One region of the Lysinibacillus sp. FSL K6-1151 genome, then DNA from elsewhere that is predicted to be linked to it. Evidence: riboswitches for the same ligand, from Rfam matches in the RefSeq annotation. Region 1 holds a riboswitch; each other region holds the start of a gene.
What was found. Region 1 has a riboswitch for thiamine pyrophosphate ahead of thiW (energy coupling factor transporter S component ThiW). Riboswitches for the same ligand answer to the same signal wherever they lie in the genome.
Positions count from the first base shown of each region.

Region 2: another riboswitch for thiamine pyrophosphate. It lies ahead of thiM (hydroxyethylthiazole kinase); the one in region 1 lies ahead of thiW (energy coupling factor transporter S component ThiW).
Region 3: another riboswitch for thiamine pyrophosphate. It lies ahead of thiT (energy-coupled thiamine transporter ThiT); the one in region 1 lies ahead of thiW (energy coupling factor transporter S component ThiW).

Region 1 covers NZ_CP152040.1:868,894-875,447, forward strand. Annotated here, with positions in the region: gene MHI04_RS03985 (VWA domain-containing protein) at 1-1,270, shown strand, start outside; gene thiW (energy coupling factor transporter S component ThiW) at 1,515-2,015, opposite strand; TPP riboswitch at 2,107-2,214, opposite strand; gene MHI04_RS03995 (tetracycline resistance MFS efflux pump) at 2,281-3,477, opposite strand; gene MHI04_RS04000 (ABC transporter substrate-binding protein) at 3,706-4,779, opposite strand; gene MHI04_RS04005 (ABC transporter permease) at 4,776-5,573, opposite strand; gene MHI04_RS04010 (ABC transporter permease) at 5,570-6,379, opposite strand; gene MHI04_RS04015 (ABC transporter ATP-binding protein) at 6,369-6,554, opposite strand, start outside.
Region 2 covers NZ_CP152040.1:3,453,126-3,459,679, forward strand. Annotated here, with positions in the region: gene tpx (thiol peroxidase) at 1-370, opposite strand, end outside; gene MHI04_RS16550 (RDD family protein) at 505-1,131, opposite strand; gene sppA (signal peptide peptidase SppA) at 1,144-2,157, opposite strand; gene MHI04_RS16560 (acyl--CoA ligase) at 2,324-3,925, opposite strand; TPP riboswitch at 4,116-4,213, shown strand; gene thiM (hydroxyethylthiazole kinase) at 4,306-5,073, shown strand; gene thiD (bifunctional hydroxymethylpyrimidine kinase/phosphomethylpyrimidine kinase) at 5,061-5,885, shown strand; gene thiE (thiamine phosphate synthase) at 5,875-6,516, shown strand.
Region 3 covers NZ_CP152040.1:3,952,451-3,959,004, reverse strand. Annotated here, with positions in the region: gene MHI04_RS19185 (SMC family ATPase) at 1-3,046, shown strand, start outside; gene MHI04_RS19180 (hypothetical protein) at 3,088-3,210, opposite strand; gene MHI04_RS19175 (DUF4870 domain-containing protein) at 3,266-3,589, opposite strand; TPP riboswitch at 3,717-3,824, shown strand; gene thiT (energy-coupled thiamine transporter ThiT) at 3,961-4,521, shown strand; gene map (type I methionyl aminopeptidase) at 4,683-5,438, shown strand; gene MHI04_RS19160 (hypothetical protein) at 5,472-6,185, opposite strand; gene MHI04_RS19155 (polyphosphate kinase) at 6,384-6,554, shown strand, end outside.

The DNA of each region.
Region 1 (6,554 bases):
ATTAGGCTTTATCGCCTTCGATGATCGTCCTTGGGAAATCATAGAAACCGCACCTCTTAAAAGTAAAGAAGAGGCAGTGGATACCATTCTATCAGTAACACCAGGAGGCGGGACAGAAATCTATAGTTCATTAGCTAAAGCCTATGAAAATCTCGCCGATTTAAAGCTTCAACGTAAACATATTATTCTTTTAACCGATGGGCAATCACAGTCTGGGAATTATGAGGATTTAATTGCTGAGGGAAAAGAAAATGGTATCACTTTATCAACAGTAGCGATTGGACAAGATGCTGATGCTAACTTACTCGAAGCACTTAGTGATATGGGTAGTGGACGGTTCTATGATGTCATTGATGAACAAACCATTCCTTCTATTTTATCTCGTGAAACAGCTATGATTTCTCGTACCTATATTGAGGATAATCCGTTTTATCCAGCAATTTATAATGCCGCAGGATGGAATTCGCTATTTGCCAATGGCGTCCCTCAAATGAATGCTTATATTGGAACGACAGCTAAGCAAGGGACAACCGTAATTGCAGAAAGTGAGAAGGAAGATCCTGTGTTAGCACAATGGCAATATGGACTCGGTAAAACATTTGCTTTTACATCCGATTCAACGGGTAAATGGACAGGAGATTGGGCAAGATGGCAGGACTGGGGAACATTTTGGCAGACGCTTATTTCACAAATGTTGCCAAGCTATAATGATGTTGCCTATGATGTGAGATTAGAAGCTGATGGCTCCTTTATGATTACAGACCCTACAAATGAAGCCGCATTTTTAGACATTGTAGCGGTTAATGAAGCAGGGGAGGAGTTAGAAACTCAGTTAGAAACCATTTCAGCCTCCCAAATTCGAGCTGTTGTACAGGCCGAACCTGGATTGATTTTCTTCCGTATAGCGGATGAGCAGCAGGCCATTTATCAGGCAGGCCTAAGTGTTCCTTATAGTGCTGAGTATGAACTGCTCCCTGTTAATGAAAAACTGGTTGAAGAGTTAACAAATCAAACAGGGGGAGCCGTTTTAAAAGAACCACAAGATGTGTTCCGTGACTTTACAACCAAAGGAGCGGATCGACAAAACATTGCTACATGGCTTCTTTTAGCAAGTATGCTTCTATTCTTTATGGATATTACCATAAGACGTTTTGGTTGGAGTTTCCTAACAAAAACGAATAAAAAAGAGCAGCCAATTGAGGAGAAACCTGTACAAGCAGAAGACACGAACGTAGCCCAGCTATTAAAGGGTATGAAAAAACGATCATAATAGAGTGAAGGCAGTGCAAAATCATTCCATTTTGCACTGCTTTTTTAAATGCTTTGAGGTTTTAAAAAATGGTGGTTTCCGCTAGGAAAGGGGTGCAAAGGTGATTGACACAGTGCAGCCTTCGAAAAGTGCTTCTCGGGGGAGAGAGACGCTCATAAAGAAACGAACCCCGCTCAAAGACTAGAAAAGAAATCTTCTCGCACATCTTAAAGGATTTCCAAAATCAAAAAGCACTCAGCACCACTCAATAAAGCGAAGAATTAAAGCTCTTTACTAGTACCGATTTTCGCAAAGTGCTAGCTACCATAACACCTAAGATGGCCCCGATGGTACTTGATGTTAAAAAGGCTGGCATGAAGAATAATGCGGCTACGGATGTCTCCATAAGCAATTTTGCATAGGGTACGGCAATAAGTGAAGCTAAAATACCAGTGCCAAAAACTTCGCCGAATCCTGCTAGCCATGATTTTCTACTGTATTTGTAGGCAAGGGCCGCACACAATGCTCCAATGACGCTACCAGGAATCGCTAAAAGAGAGCCTGTACCAGTAAAGATACGAATGATGGCTGTCACAAAGGCAACTAGAACTGTTGGCACGGGTCCTAGTATAATAGCTCCTATTACGTTAACAGCATGCTGAACGGGGTAGGCGCGTGCGATGCCTGTTGGTATGGATACAAAGGTAGATCCTGCTACAGCAATCGCTACTAATAAAGCCATGATTGTCATTTTACGAATTGACATAAGGTTCACTCCTCTTGAATAAAATCATGAGGGAAATTAAAAGGCCGCTTCCTTTAAACAATAGGAAGCGGCCTTGCATAGACAATGATAGTAGCAAGTAGCGCCACTTCCCTCCGCTAGTATGAACTAGATCAGGTTCAAAGGGTCCGTACATCATCATATACGTCTCAGCCTTTTAAAGGCTCCCCTAGTGGTAAATATCATTCAATTTTATTAACCAACATTACTGTAACATAATGTTAAAAATAGTCAATGATTTTTCTGACTATTTCGTATCAGGATGCATTAGATGAGGTGCTTTTTTCAATGTCCAGATGAGTGCAAGGAAGAAGCAGGCTAATAATATGATAGATCCGAAAATATATGGACTGTTCATATTCCAGTCAAATAGTAAACCTGCTAAGGCTGGTCCAATCATATTGCCAAGGCTCATGTAAGCATTATTCAAGCCCGCAGCAAACCCTTGTTCTTTCTCTGCAAGCTTTGAAATTAGTGTATTTACAGCAGGACGAATTAGTGTTGTTGCTGTAGAGAAAATAGTTGCTACAACTAATATAAGAGCGAAGCCAGATACAAACAATATTAAGAAAATAGCAACAGATGCAATAAATAAATTGACTAACACAACTTTCATTTCACCAAAGCGATTAAAAAGTGGTGTAATCACAAACATTTGTACAACTACCCCAAAAGCACCACCGACAACTAAAATAATCGCAATATCTACGGGTGTGTAATTAAACTTTTCTGTCACAAATAATGACAAGGTTGTTTGGAAGTTGGCAATTCCGAACGAGAACACGAGCATGATAATGAGCATAACGAAATAAGGCATATGTATGGAACGAGCCATTTGCTTCGCCAGATTTTCTTGCTTTTGCTTGTCATGTGAAGTGTTTGGTTTAGTAGATGGTAATAAAAAGTAAGATAAAACAGATGCAAGTATGGCAGCAACTCCTGCCGTGAAAAATGGAAAATGTAAACTAACCTTTGCTAAGAAACCACCTATTCCTGGCCCTATCATAAAGCCCAGTGACATAGCAGCACCTAACATACTCATACCTTTTCCACGTTCCTCGTAGGTAGTAACGTCAGCTACAAATGCCATAATAGGAGGTGCAACAAATGCGGAACCTAGACCGCCTAAAAAGCGTGCTAAAAATAGCATCCAGACGTCTGTGGCTAGGCCAAAACCGATTTGTGCAAGACCTGTCACAATAAGACCGAAAATAATTAAATTTTTCCGACCATACTGATCCGAAAGATTCCCAGCAATTGGAGAAAATACGAATTGAGCTAAGGCGAACGTTGCAATTAGCATACCTAGAACTTGTCCTGCTGCACCAAAAATTTTTAAATACTCTGGCATGACAGGAATAATAATTCCAATACTCCCCATTGCGATAAACATATTAAACATTAAAATATATAAAGCCGCCTTATTGGACTTCTGCTGGGTCATCGAATGAACCCCCTTTTTATAATCAAATATACTAAAGTCTATCATAAGATATCCTATCATCATATCGGTTGAAAGTCTGAAATGAAACATACCTGCTAGTGCAGCAATACCAATCCACGATGTAGAAAAGAATAAACAGACAATAGGTGAGGTGCTGCCAGAAGCAGGAAGATAATAGAAAAAGGTCTATTGACAAAATAAAAATTCATCGATAGACCTTTATATGCTTTAACGAATACTCATTTTAAATTCTAAAAACAATTCATTATATTTCCCTAAATAGTCTGGTCCTAAATTTTTGTAAACTTCTAATGTATCGCGTTGTTCTTCAGAAGGATAGTAGCGTTCATCAGAAACAACTTCTTCATCCATTAAGTCCATAGCAGCTATATTAGGCGTAGAGTAGCCTACATAATCGGCATTTTGTGCACCCGATTCAGCACTTAGCATGAAATTGATAAAGGCATGGGCACCGTCGATATTTTTCGATGTTTTAGGGATGACCATATTATCGAACCATAAATTCGAGCCTTCCTCAGGTACAGCAAAGTCTAGCTCCTCATTTTCATACATCATATCTGCTGCTTGCCCAGACCAAGTAAGGGCTACAGTGGCCTCATTGTTGATCATTAATGGTGTAATTTCATCTCCAATGATGGCTTTTACATTTGGTGCAAGTGTGATTAATTTATCAGTAGCCTTACGTAGTTCCTGATTATCTAGTGAATTCAAGGAATATCCGAGACTGTTTAAGCCCATTCCAATGACTTCACGAGCACCATCCACTAAAAAGACTTTTCGTTTTAAGGATGGATCCCATAAATCGTCCCAAGAAGAGAAATCTAAATCTCCCACAAGGCTTGGATTGTAGACAATGCCTACTGTTCCCCAGAAATAAGGGACCGAATATTTATTGTCATCATCGAATGGTAAATCTAAAAAGTAAGGATCGATATTTTTAAAATTAGGGATTTTTGTTTTATCTAAAGGAATCAATAAATTTTCTTCCTTCATTTTTTCTATCATATATTCAGATGGAACGGCAATATCATATGCTGTTCCACCTTGTTGAATTTTGGTCATCATCGCTTCATTGGAATCAAATGTCTCGTAGATGACATGAATGCCTGTTTCTTTTTCAAATTGTTTCAACAAGTCAGGATCAATATATTCTCCCCAGTTAAAGATTGTTAACGTGTCTTTTCCACTTTTACCGCCGCCTACACTTAAGGCGTCAGCCGCATAGAATAAAAGGGCTGAAACAACAAGGATGGCGATGGTAGCTTGAATTAATGACTTCATCGTTGTCCCTCCATTCTTTTACTCGTACGACTTGTAATGAAATAATAACCAACAACGACTAACACCGTAACAAAGAATACCAAACCAGAAATAGCATTAACCGTTAAAGAAATACCTGCACGGGCCATGGAGTAGATTTCTACAGATAATGTGCTGAAGCCATTACCCGTTACGAAAAATGTCACGGCAAAATCATCTAAAGAATACGTAAGGGCAAGGAAGAAGCCCGCAAAAATCCCTGGTTGAATATAAGGAAGAATGACACGCATCATAATATCCTTTTTCGTAGCCCCTAGATCTAATGCTGCATCGATTAAGGATTTATTCATTTCTAGTAGTTTAGGTAAAACCATTAGAACAACAATCGGTACACTAAATGCGACATGGGCTAACAAGACAGACGCAAAGCCAAGCTTAATGCCAACCATTGTAAATAAAATTAAGAAGCTAGCACCAATAATAACGTCTGGGCTGACGATTAAGACATTGTTTAAGGATAGTAAAGTATTGCGCATTTTTGAATCCTTGACAGTCACAATACCGATTGCACCTAGTGTGCCAATAATAGTAGAAATCAAAGCAGAAAGTAATGCCACGATTACAGTATTAATTAATATAACAAGAAGACGTGAATCTTCAAAAACAGCTTTATAATGCTCTAAAGTAAAGGATTCAAAGTGATTCATGGAGCCGCCACTATTGAACGAGTAAAAGATTAAATAGAAGATGGGAGCATACAGAACGATAAAAACAATCGTTAAATAGACTTTAGCTGATGCAGATAGTTTGTTCATCGTACGCGACCTCCTTTATCTTTTTGTCCCGTAATGAGCATAATAATTACCATGAATAAAATTAAGAACACAGCAATAGTAGAACCCATCCCCCAATTTTGTGTTACAAGAAATTGCTGTTCAATCGCTGTACCAAGGGTGATGACGCGATTTCCGGCAATTAAGCGTGTAATCATAAACAGGGATAGCGCTGGAATAAAGACAACTTGAATTCCAGATTTAACGCCATCCATTGTTAATGGTAAAACGACACGGCGAAAAGTTGTAAAAGCAGAGGCACCTAAATCGCGTGCTGCATAAATAAGTGTTGGGTTTAATCGATCTAAGGAGTTGAAGATCGGTAAAATCATAAACGGAATAAAAATATAGACCGATACAAAGACAAAGCTAATATCCGTAAAGAGCATTTGCTTAGGATCGAAGCCAAATACTTCAATAAATGCATTAATTGGTCCATACAATCCAAAAATGCCGATAAAGGCATATGTTTTTAACAATAGATTAATCCAAGAAGGAATAATGATGAGCAGAAGCCAAAGCTGTTTATGCTTTGTCTTCGTTAAGAAATAAGCAGTTGGGTATGAAATTAATAAAGTAAAGAATGTAATTAAAAAGGCATACCAAAACGAGCTCAATGTCATCTTTAAGTAAACAGAAGTAAAGAACGCTTTATAGTTATCGAGCGTGAAATTGCCATGTAAATCAAGTAGGGAATAATAAACAACGAGGGCAATCGGCGCGATAACGAAAAAGGCAATCCATAACACATATGGAAATAACGCTGATTTCGATGTCTTAGTTTGCATCTTCATCGTCTCCATACGATTCTAATCGTTTATCGAACTCTTCCTCAGTTTCATTTAAGCGCATTACGTGAATAGCCTCAGGATCAAAGCCTAAGCCAATTTCTGTCCCTACTTCTGCTTTTTTCAATGAATGGACTAGCCATTCATTGCCATCCTTATCGTACGTCGATAATTC
Region 2 (6,554 bases), 2.1 Mb from region 1:
CTTGAATGTACACGCCATACGCTTCACCAAATGAAAGATCGCGGTGATCTGATACAGTTTGCACTGCATCAATACCTGCTGCACCACACCAACGCTTTTGAGCGAATGGAAGATCGACAGATACTGTATAAATAACTACATTGTCACCCAGGTTAGCTGCTTCTTCATTAAAACGGCGTGTTTGTGCATCACATACACCAGTATCTAATGATGGTACAACACTGAATAGACGAATTTTGCCTTCTGAATCATTTAATGTTACAGGTGATAGGTCATTCGCTAATACCGTAAAATCTGGAGCTTGATCGCCCACCTTTACTTCATTTCCTACTAGTGTTACTGGACCATTTTTAAATGTTACTTGTGCCATATAAACGCCTCCTTATTTCATATGTACATAATATTACTAAATGAAGGGAATTAATTGCAACTAAGATAGCTTACTTTAGAAGAACTAGCTTAGAAATAGGAAAGACTGTCTCGAATTAGGAGACAGCCTTTTGTTTATTGTTCATTTTTTTCCTCTAGCTTGGCTAGTTCTATTTTTTCCTCTTGCACAGTCGTTTCTATCTGCTCTTGCTGTTTTGGCAAAGCGGCTGGTGCTGGATCCTTTTCAACAAAGACTTTTTCGTGCACCACTGCTGTATCTGCAAAATAATCATGTAACCCTTGATTTTCTGGTAAAATGACTACCAAAATATACAGAGGCATAAAAATATTATTGATAATGCGGCCAATCCAATCACGGAATAACACATCTGACCAAGTAAGCTTATCATGCTTTAATGAAATAACACGTAAGCCAAAAACCATTTTTCCAAGTGTTTGCCCAAAGAACTTTGTCATCAGTACAAAATAGCTATAATAGAGGATCGCTGTGATGATTGAAATCGGTGCATACCAAACAGATTCTGATAAGGACCAATCCATTAGATAAAAGATAGGATTGATAAGTATTCCAACTACAGCAGAAATAATGAATCCATCTAATAAAAATGCCCAAAACCGAATCCAAAAACCAGCCGTTTTTAAAGCATAGTTTTTATGCTTTACTGACTCATCTGGAGCGTTCATAAGAAAGCCATTTTCCATAGAGGGTGAACCTTGCATAACAAATTCATTGTTTGTCATTGTACTCCCTCCTTAGTATTCCCCGTATAAATACATCATTTTCGGTGCACTGTAGTCGGTCATAATTTTCATTAGCATTTTTTCTTCTGCAGATGGACCAAACATGGAGCCAATTTTCATCCCAACGTATGATTGCCAGCCTCCCATATCGTACGCATACTCAAATAAAGCAGCATCTTCCAGTCCATAATCTGCACGTAGAGCAGCGATGGCTGCTTCTTCATCACCAATTTCATCGATTAAACCTGCTTCAAGCGCTTTTGTGCCACCAAGAATACGACCATCTGCAACCTTCTTCACTTCTGCTTCAGACATATTACGTCCCTGCTCTACAATGTCTACAAATTCTTCATACGTTTCATTAATCATATCCTGCATCATTGCACGTTCTTCTGGTGTCACTTCACGCATTGGGCTTAGCATATCCTTATGCTCCCCTGATTTAAACGTTTCAAATTTAACACCTACTTTTTCAGCCAATGCTTGGTAGTTAATGGATTGCATAATGACGCCAATTGAGCCTGTTATTGTATCACGATGGGCAAAGATTTTATCTGCAGGTGCTGAAATATAATAACCACCTGATGCTGCCATCGAATCCATCGATACATAAATTGGAATTTGTCGTTCTTCTTTAATTTTTAGCAGCTTTTTATAGATTTCTGCTGATTCTTTCACACCACCACCTGGTGAATTGACGCTTAAAACAACGCCCTGTATCGAATCATCATACAAAATATTATCCAATTGCTCTAAGAAAAATGTATGATCATAGGCAACTGGTTGCCATAATGTACTTGAGCCGATATCTTGAATCGCTCCATCTACCTTTAAATAAGCAATTCGCTTATCAAAATTGTCCCCTTCAATGACATTTTCATATACATCTAAATTATTCCCAGCCATCAAACTATCAAAATTACCTAGGAAATCTGCTTTAAATAGGGCAAAAATGGTGTTAATTCCTAATGAAAATAGTAAAAGAACACCTGCGACTACTAAAGCAACCCACCTTTTTACATTCATGTCTTTCCGCCTCCTCAACACGTAATACGAATGACTTGCTTATTTGTTTCATTTTTTTGCAATAATATGCAAAAAGCTTGTTGCTATTTATTTCCTCATATTACCTTACCTAAAAAAATAAAAAAAATCAAAGTCCATACCTTTGCATGAACTTTGATTTTCGACATTATTTCCTAGGAAATGATGATGAATGGCATTGCTTTGTTTCTTGTTGTCGTAATTCAACTCGTCGAATTTTTCCAGAGGATGTTTTGGGTAGCTCTTCGACAAATTCAATAGCACGTGGATATTTATATGGGGCAGTCAATGATTTCACATGACTTTGAAGTGTTTGAATAAGTGTTTCATCACCAATTTCACCATTACGAAGAACAATAAATGCCTTTACAATATTTCCTCGAACTTTATCTGGACTGGCAATGACAGCAGCTTCTTTCACAGTTGGATGCTTCATCAAAGCATCCTCTACTTCAAAGGGACCAATTGTATAACCCGAGGAGATAATGACATCATCTCCTCGACCCTCAAACCAAAAGTAGCCATCTTCATCTTTGTAGGCACGATCTCCTGTTATATACCAATCACCACGGAATTGTAAATTTGTACGTTCAGGATCATTTAAATATTTTTTAAAGAGAGCTGGTGTTTCACGATGAACAGCAATATCACCCACCTCTCCCACTGCAACAGGATTGCCGAAATCGTTAATAATATTAACGGTGTTGCCAGGAGTAGGTTTTCCCATTGAGCCAACTCGCGCCTCCATCCCTACCATTGTACCAACAAGTAATGTATTTTCCGTTTGACCATAGCCATCTCGCACTTGTAAATGGAATGTTTCTGAAAATACGTTGATAACCTCACTATTTAACGGTTCACCTGCTGATACAGCTTGGCGAATTGCATGTAAATCATATGCGTGTAAATTTTCAAGTGATGCCATAAAACGATATTCAGTTGGTGTACAGCATAATACATTGATTTTGAATTTTTCAAGCATTGCCAAATAGGAAGCAGCATCAAATTTACCTTTGTAAACAAATGCAGTAGCACCACTGCCTAATGTAGCGAGAAAGGGACTCCATATCCATTTTTGCCATCCAGGTGCTGCTGTTGCCCAAACAATATCATTTTCTTGTACACCTAACCAATGTGGTGCTGTTGTTCGTAAATGAGCATAGCCCCAGCTGTGTGTATGTACCGCTGCCTTCGGGTTACCTGTTGTGCCGCTTGTATAGGCTAAAAATGCATTATCAGTACTTTTTGTCGGGGTCGGATTTATGTAAGTTGTAGGTTGATGGTGCATTTTTTCTAGTAAAGGCTGCCAAGGCTCATGTGCTTTCCCTATGACAAATTGCTGTATGCCCTGTAAATTTCCAACTTCATCAAATTGTTCAATATAGGGCTCATAGGCAACAACCCCTTTAGCATTGGCGTGATGAATGCGATACTCAATATCTTTTGTTCTTAACATTTCTGAGCTTGGAATGATGGTTAAACCTGCTTTTAATGCTGCAATATAAACAATATATGCTTCCACTGAGCGTGGTACCATCACTAAAATCACATCACCCTTCGTTAAACCTTGTAAGGTGAAAACATGTGCTGCTTGATTCGCTTTTTCCATCAAATGTGCATATGTAATAAATTGTACAGCTTGATTTTCTTCATAAATAATTAAAGCATTTTTCGTTGCATCCTGAGCATATTTTTCAATTTCCTCTGTTATGTTATACCATTCTGGTGCAACTAAATCTTGTCTTTTCATGGCAGATGCCCCCTTTTGCTATGACACATTATAAAACTCCTTTTTCAGTATTTTCAATGGTTTGCGCTTAATTTAGGTAAAGTCATGACAACTATCATACCTAGCTATATGGCATCAGTCACGTTTTGTCGATAGGGAAACTAGCTATTGAACACAAATGAAAAGTATGGTACATTTTGGTCAACTAAAAGCAAAATTGCAGGGGGACTCGAAAGAGTTGAGAAGGTAAAACCTGACCCTTTGAACCTGTTAGTTAATACTGACGTAGGGAGCAACAGACATCGATTTTTTCAGATGAAAGGCTCTTTTTCGTGTATTTTCACATAAAAAGAGCCTTTTTGCATGCTTACGTCCATCCACAAAGGAGGACTAAAATTAAAATGATATTTCAAACAATTCGTCAACAGCAACCACTTATTCATTGCATCACAAACTATGTGGTGGCAAATTTCCAAGCAAATGGTTTATTAGCATTAGGTGCTTCGCCCGTTATGGCTGACGATAGCCAAGAGGTTGAGGAAATGGTAGCAATGGCACAAGCATTATTAATTAATATCGGGACACTCAATACTCGCACCAAAAACGCCATGCTGTTAGCAGGAAAAAAAGCTAATGCACTTGGCATTCCAGTTATATTAGATCCAGTTGGGGCAGGGGCTACAACTTATCGCAAGGAAACCGTTCAATACTTACTTGAAAACATAGAATTTGCCGTAATTCGCTGTAATATCGGTGAGCTTGCGGCTATAGCCAATGTAGATTGGCAACAGAAAGGTGTAGATAGTGGTCATGGCTCCATGTCACTGGAGACGGAAGCATTACTAGTGGCACAACGATATAATTGTATCGTTATTGTAACAGGTGAACGTGATCTTATAACAAATGGCGAGCATAGCCAGTGGATAGCTGGTGGCCACCCACAAATGACAGAGGTCACTGGTACTGGCTGTTTACTTAGTGCGCTTTGTGGTGCTGCCTATGTCGCAGGTAACAAGCCATACAACCAATTAACAGAAACACTCACTTACTATAAAAAGGCAGCGGTACTAGCTTCTGCATTCACTGCAGATATCGGTGATTTTCAAATAGCTTTGCTTAATGCTATACATCGTTTATCAAAGGATGGTGAAGCATCATGCATATTGTAACGACGATTGCTGGATCAGATAGTGGTGGCGGTGCTGGTATACAGGCTGATTTAAAAACATTTCAGGAATTAGAGGTGTTCGGCACTTCCGTTATTACAGCTTTAACTGCACAAAATACAACAGGCGTGACAGGTGTTTTCCCAATTGACATTTCGTTTGTGGAAAAACAATTTCAAGCGTTAGTCGAAGATTTTCCGATTGCTGCAATGAAAACAGGCATGCTTTATTCCTCTGGTATTATCCAAGCCATCGCACGCATGATCGGTGAATTAAATATACCACTAATTGTGGATCCCGTAATGATTGCAAAAGGTGGAGAAAGCTTATTACAGCAAGAAGCTATTGAGGCGTTACGCTCATCTTTACTACCACTAGCTACGATTGTTACGCCAAATATACCCGAAGCAGAGGCTCTCACGGGGAGAACCATTCGCCATTTTGAGGATATGAAACAAGTGGCTCAAAGCTTTTTACAGCTAGGTGTACAATGCGTCATTCTAAAGGGTGGGCATTTAGCAGAACCACTTTATGCCATTGATTATGTATTTTTCAAAAATGGACAATCTTTTTCGATGCAGTCTCCACGAATCCAAACAAAAAATACACATGGTACTGGCTGTACATTTTCAGCAGCACTCACTGCTTTTCTTGGACGGGGTTTAGCGATGAAAGAGGCTATTATCGAAGCTAAAAAATTTATTCAATTAGCGATTATGCATGATTTATCCATAGGCAACGGGCATGGACCTACAAATCATTTCGCTTATCAACAGCATAAGGAAACCTGTGAGGTAATCATTCATGAAACGTGAGGATTTACAGCTTTATTTTATTATGGGAACAGGCAATGTTTTTCAACAAAATCCCATCCATCTCCTCGAAAAGGCATTGCAAGCTGGCATTACGATGTTTCAATTTCGCGAGAAAGGATCTCTTGCCTTAACTGGATTAGCCTATGAACAATTTGCACGCCAATGTCAAAAACTTTGTCAGCAGTATAATGTACCGTTTATCGTTAACGATGATGTAGAGCTTGCTTTGCGACTTGGTGCTGATGGCGTTCATATTGGACAAGATGACTTAGATGTTGAAATGGCACGTAAAAAAATCGGGAACATGATACTTGGTGTTTCTGTACATTCACAGGAGGAATTACAAACAGCTATAGACCATCATGCTGATTATGTAGGAATTGGTCCAATCTTTGCAACAACATCTAAAAGTGATGCACAACCACCATGTGGTACAAATTTTTTACAGCAAGCTCGTCATCTTTATCCTGAATTACCGATTGTAGCGATTGGTGGGATTACTTGTACAAATGCACATTCTGTTTTTCAAGCAGGTGCTGATGGTGTTGCCGTTATTTCTGCTATCTGTGAAAGTGAAGATATTGCACACACCGTATCTACATTTACGTCATTATCTCGCATAAAAAAATGATCTATAAACAAACTAAAACCAGTGCCTTTTACGGTCAC
Region 3 (6,554 bases), 1.6 Mb from region 1:
TCCCTATAAAGACACTGAAGTAATTGATTTTCAAGAACTAGGGGAACATCGATTGTTTGCTATTTCTGGTAAAACCGGTGCTGGAAAAACAACCATTTTTGATGCCATTTGTTATGCCCTTTACGGATCAGGCAGTGGTGAGGATCGTCAGGATACGGCTTTACTGCGAAGTGGCTTTGCTCATGATGATATTTATACAGCTGTAGAGCTCATGTTTGAAATGCATGGAAGGGTCTATCAAATAATACGACAGCCCGGTCATATTAAAGAAAAAAATAAAACGATTACTGGGAAGAAAATAGAGTTAGCTGAAGTAAAAGAGGGAAAGCTTGATTATAGCATTGTAGAGAAGCAGCAAACGCTTGAAGTCGATAAAAAATTGCAGGAAATAATAGGTCTCACAAAAGATCAATTTAGCCAAATTGTGATGCTACCTCAAGGTGAATTTCGCAAGCTATTAACCTCAGATTCTACAAACAAAGAAGTTATTTTGCGGAAAATCTTTAAAACAGACCGCTTTGGTGTCATGACGAAAAAGCTTGATGCTAAACGAAAAGAGGCAGAGAGTGATCTACAACGTGCCAAACAATTAAAAGAACATTTACTTGGTCAAATTGACGGTGTCTTACCACAACGTTCATCAGCGTTATTCACATTAATTGCTGACAAAACGGAAAATTTACATCAACTAAAGCAGGCACTTGATGAGGAGATTATTTACTATACAAAATGTATTGAGGATGAACAGCTACAATATGAAGAAGCTTATAGCCTTCATCAAAAAGAACAAGAATATTATCGATTAGCTAAAACACTGAATGAGCAATTTGATGAGCAAGCGAATCGACAGCAGCGACTACAAATGCTGTTACAAGAGCAGGACGCATATAGCGCGAAGGAGCAGGAGATTGTTTTAGCAGAACAAGCAGAGCGACTTGTGCTACTTGAACAACAATGCATTGATTTACGTGCTGAACTTAATGTAAAGGAACAAGCTTTTCAGCAAGCACAAGTTAAGCATCAGCAAACAGAAGAGCAACTGCAGCGAGCCCAAGAAAAATATAGGGTAGAAGAGGCGAAAGAGCCTGAGCGTCAACAAATTTTGCAGCAGGAATTGCAATTATTAGCGTCATTGCCTAAATTCGAGGCCTATGAAAACAACGTGCAGCAGCTGCAAATAGCTGAGCAGTATGTTGAAACAGCAAAAATGGCGGTGGCTGATAACCTGACGTTATTGGAAAAAGAACAAGAGCAATTGCAGCAATTTTCTCAAACGATGGAAGGCTATGAAAAACAGGTTGAGCCATATGAAAGCTACTTAGAACAGTTACCGAAACTACGTGAACAGGTAGCTTTAGTCAAACAAGCTGAGAAATATAAAAGTGCCGTAGAGTTAGCACAGCAGGACGTAGCTGCCTCAGACATTCACTATCAAGAAAGTAAAAAGGCCCTTCTATTATTGCAGCAACGGTGGCTGACAAGTCAGGCTAGTATTTTAGCGGAACAGCTAAAGGAAGGGGAGCCTTGCCCTGTTTGTGGCAGTATGACTCACGAGAAAACACATAAAGAGCAACTGGAAGTTATTGAACTTGCTCAAGTGGAAACGTTAAGAGTGAAGGCTTCTTCAGACGAGCGTATGTATCTAAAGAAGGCAGCACTTTTGTCATCTACGCAACAGCTTCTTCAAGATACATATCAGCAGCTAGAAGCACAGCATATTAAACAAGAAGACCAAGCACAGCTCATCGCTACTTTACACAAGACGGAGCAAGAGATTGCGAGCTTAAAAGTTGTCCATCATCAACTAGCAGATATGCGATTAAAGCTAAAGCATCAACGTGATAGAATAGAGCAGCTTAGAAATAAACAGATGGAATTAGAGCAATATTTAGCTGAGCACATGAAAGAATGGACAAGATTACAAGCGGTTGTAGAAGAACAGCTCAAGCAGATGCCAGCCAATTTACCAACATTACAGCAATTAAAGCAACAACTTACGGATGTTAGTAAACAGAAAATGGATTTGCAAAAAACATGGCAAGAGAGTCAAGAAAATTTGCATGTCGTAAAAGAAGCGACAAGTAATGCAAAACTAACTGTAGAAATCGCCAAACAATCTTTTGAGGAATTACAGCTCAAAATGAATGAAAAGCGGCAGCAATTTTCAGCAAGCATGCAGGAAATCGGCTTTGACAGCTATGAGGAATACGCAGCTGCCAAACGGAGTGCGAGCCAATTGGAGGCACTTCGCAAAGTATGCAGTGACTATGCTTTACAGGTACATACCCTGAAAATCCAAATAACTGAAGGGGCTATGTATCTTCAAGGGAAAGAGAAGCAAGATTTAGTGATGATGGAAGCAAAAGTAGAACAACTTCGTACAGCGTATGAGGAAGCATTTAAACGTTTGCAACAGATGAATGGTTTTGCACAAGCATGCCAGGGCTTTATAAAAAAAGTAGAAGAAACAGCGAGAGAGCTTCAGTTACTTGAACAAGAAGCTGGTCGAGTAAAGGAACTCTATGGATTATTAAACGGACAAAATTCGAAAAAGCTGTCCTTTGAGCGATACATTCAAATTAATTACTTAGACCAAATTACCGATGCCGCTAATATTCGTCTTTATCACTTATCAAATGGTCAATTTGAGCTTAGACGTTCTGATAGACTAGAAAAGCATGCGAAGCAAAGTGGGCTTGGGCTTGATGTATATGATGCCTATACGGATCAATTACGTGATGTGAAAACATTATCCGGTGGCGAAAAATTTAATGCTTCCTTAAGTCTTGCTTTAGGAATGGCAGATGTCATTCAAAGCTTCCAAGGGAATATTCATATTGAAACCATGTTTATTGATGAGGGCTTTGGCTCGCTTGATGAGGAATCTTTGAATAAAGCAATTGATACATTAATTGCTTTACAGGATTCTGGTCGTATGATTGGCGTGATTTCTCATGTGCCTGAATTAAAATCAGCGATGCCAGCGGTCTTACATGTAGAAAAAACATTGAATGGACATAGTCAAACCCACTTTGAAGTGAAATAAATAAAAGGCGTATTTCCAAAACAAGGGAATACGCCTGCTGTTTATTTTTTTCGAGGAATGGCTGTAGGTGTTGTCCCTTTTTTTGCAGCCATTACTTTTTTCACGATAGGAATAACAATAGGTGCTAATTTTACGGCGGTTTTCACAACATTTGATACTTTCATTCAAAAACAGCTCCTTTTACAATTACTACTACCTGTTTCGCTTAAAAATGAAACATTAACGAATAACACGAACAGCTTGAATAATATTCCATATTACAATTCCTAGTGAGACGATGGCATAAATGGCAAACGAAACGAACCAAATAATCAACATCGTATTATTGCCTGACGTTGGATCCAAATTAAATGTAGAAAAAACAAAGACAATAAAGAACAGAATGCCGAAAACAAAAGGAATTAAATGAGAGATAAGTGCACGAATTGAATGTCTTTTTACGTCACTATCTTTCGTAATAATGTACACAATTAATGGGACGATAAAAGGGGCGAAGAAAATACTTAAATAACTAAAGGCAGATAAAATTTTTTGGTTCTCCATAGTTGTACCTCCTTTTGTAATATTTACGCATGAAAAACAGCAAAGTTTCAAAAAAATAATATATGGAAGAGGTTGTAATCCTTCTATCCTTTGCGTACAATGAGAATGTTCGAATAAATTCAGATGTAACGACCACAAGGGGAGCTGATGATGTCAGCTGAGACTGGGCACGTAATGCCTTGACTCTTTGAACCTGTAAGTTAACGCTTGCGTAGGGATGTGGATAGAAACCGACACTAGTACGATGTGAGGCTCTGTCCTGGCATCGTTTTTTCATTCTTGAGGGAATAAAAAGGTGTCAGAAAGAGACATATCAGCGCATTTCTATTCCTGCTCTTGTATCCTACATCGGAACAAAGGAGAGAATATATATGGACAAAAAAAGACTATTAATGCTTGTGGAGATTGCGATATTTGCAGCAATCGGTCTTGTGCTTGATCAGGTTTCCTTTAAAGTATGGGCACAAGGTGGCTCTGTTAGTCTAGTCATGGTACCTATTATGTTAATAGCATTTCGCTGGGGCTTAGTAGCTGGGCTAACAACTGGATTACTCGTGGGTGTAATGCAAACCATGTTTGGTGCTACGATTGTGCACTGGCTACAAGGATTCCTTGATTATGGTGTTGCTTTCACAGTTGTAGGATTAGCGGCGGTTGTGCGTGGACCCGTGTTGGCGGCTGCCAAAAATGCCAACAAAACAAAAATGGCACTTTACATTATATTAGGTACGGTACTTGCGGGCTTTTTACGATATGCAGCCCACACGATGGCTGGCGCTGTATTTTTTGCAGAATATGCTGGCGATCAAAATGCATGGATCTATTCCATCATCTATAATGGTACATATATGCTACCAGCAACTATTTTAACGGCAATTGTAGGCGTTCTTTTATTCACAGCTGCTCCACAATTAATGCAAAGAAAAGCATAAAACATGCCCCTCACATTTGTGAAGGGGCTTTTTTGTCGCAAATAACTCTTTGCGCACTTCGCAAAGTAAGGAAGCATACAATATTTAAAGCGTTTATCGTTATACGCATAACAAGTTATGTTATATTAAAGTATAGATATTAGATGAAAGGGACGTTATACATGATTGTAAAAACGCAAGAAGAGATTGAAGCTTTTAAAAAAATAGGACGCATTTGTGCTGAAATTCGTGAAGCGATGAAAGCTGCCACAAAACCAGGTGTTACAACATTGGAGCTAGATGAAATTGCTGGCCGTATGTTTGCAGAGGCTGGCGCGATATCTGGTCCAAAGGGAGAATATGATTTCCCAGGGTATACATGTATTAGTGTCAATGAAGAAGTGGCGCATGGTATCCCCGGAAAACGTGTTATTCAAGAGGGGGATATTGTAAATATCGATGTTTCTGGTTCATTAAATGGCTACTTTGCTGACACTGGTATTTCATTTGTGGTTGGTGATGGCTATGAGGACAAAGAAAAGCTATGTCGCGTTGCCAAAAGCGCCTTTGATCGAGCAATGACAAAGGTAAAGGCTGGGTCTAAATTAAATCAAATTGGTAAGGCAGTTGAACGTGAGGCGAATGCTAATGGCTTAACTGTTATTATGAATTTAACTGGTCATGGCTTAGGTCAATCTTTACATGATGAGCCGAATCACATTTTAAATTACTATGATGCATGGGATTCTACAATTATGAAAGAAGGTATGGTGCTTGCGGTTGAGCCGTTTATCTCAGCGAAGGCAGAGCATATTGTAGAAGCTGGTGATGGTTGGACATTCATTACACCTGATAAATCACTTGTAGCTCAAATTGAACATTCAGTCATTGTAACAAAAGATAAACCGATTATCCTAACATCATTAGACGAAGAATAGAATGCAATGAAATGAAAAATCCTGCTTACCAATTTATTTTTGGTAGGCAGGATTTTTTTTAATAAATAAAATACCAACAAAGAGAACACCACATAAAAAGAAGGCGGCGGTAGTGACAAGTAGCTCATCAAAACCATTATGTAAGGCGATTCCTATATAAGCCCAAATAAAAACACTAGGAAACAAAATATCAAAGTGATGGAAACGGATATGTAGCGCAAGTGCTCCACCTAATGTCAGCAAAATTACTGCCCAAAGAGGCGTACTAAGACCAAAGCCGTTCCAACCATAAGCCGTTAACGTAAAACTGATATTCGTAATAAAAATAAATGTCATCCATGCAAAATAAATGGAGAAAGGAATACGACCCGACATTGCTTTGTCATGAAGAGGGTACGTATTATACAACATAAATAAATACAAGACTAAGAGTAATGTAATGCCAAGTGAAACAATAAATAACTCATGATGCCATACGTATATCATCAATGCTTGCAATATATTTATGCAGCTAAAAAGCGCAGACTGTTTCATAGTTGTCTTTTTGATATTCATAACTAACCAATAACCGAGTAAAAAATAAATAAGAATCCAAATTACATGACTTACACTAACTGGTGCAAATACTACAGAAAAGCGATTAGCGATTTCTAGCATAGATTGACCGTTGATATTCACGAAAAAGGATGAAAAGGTTAGGATGAGTGAGACAAGATAAGAAATTGTCATCAAGATAAACCGAGGCATGTTTTCCTCTCCCTTCGTGTTAGATTTTATAGGGAAAAGACAAATAAGTATAGTACTGTCACTATTTTTATTATAACGGAAACTTTCAACAATGTATCGTGTTGTTTTGCTCGTAATATCTACAATTTACCATCTCAATAGGCATCCATATATTTCTTTAGTACAATAAGAATATCCAACCAAAAGGAGTGAAGTTTCATGGCACAAAATTTGAAAAACCTAGACCTATCCATTGAACTAGATAAAAAGATGTATAAAAAGAAATTAAAAGTACTCCAATATGAAATGTTAAATGCACAGCAGTTTTTACTAAAAAACAAAATAGGTTTAATCTTAGTATTTGAAGGAATGGATGCTGCTGGCAAAGGT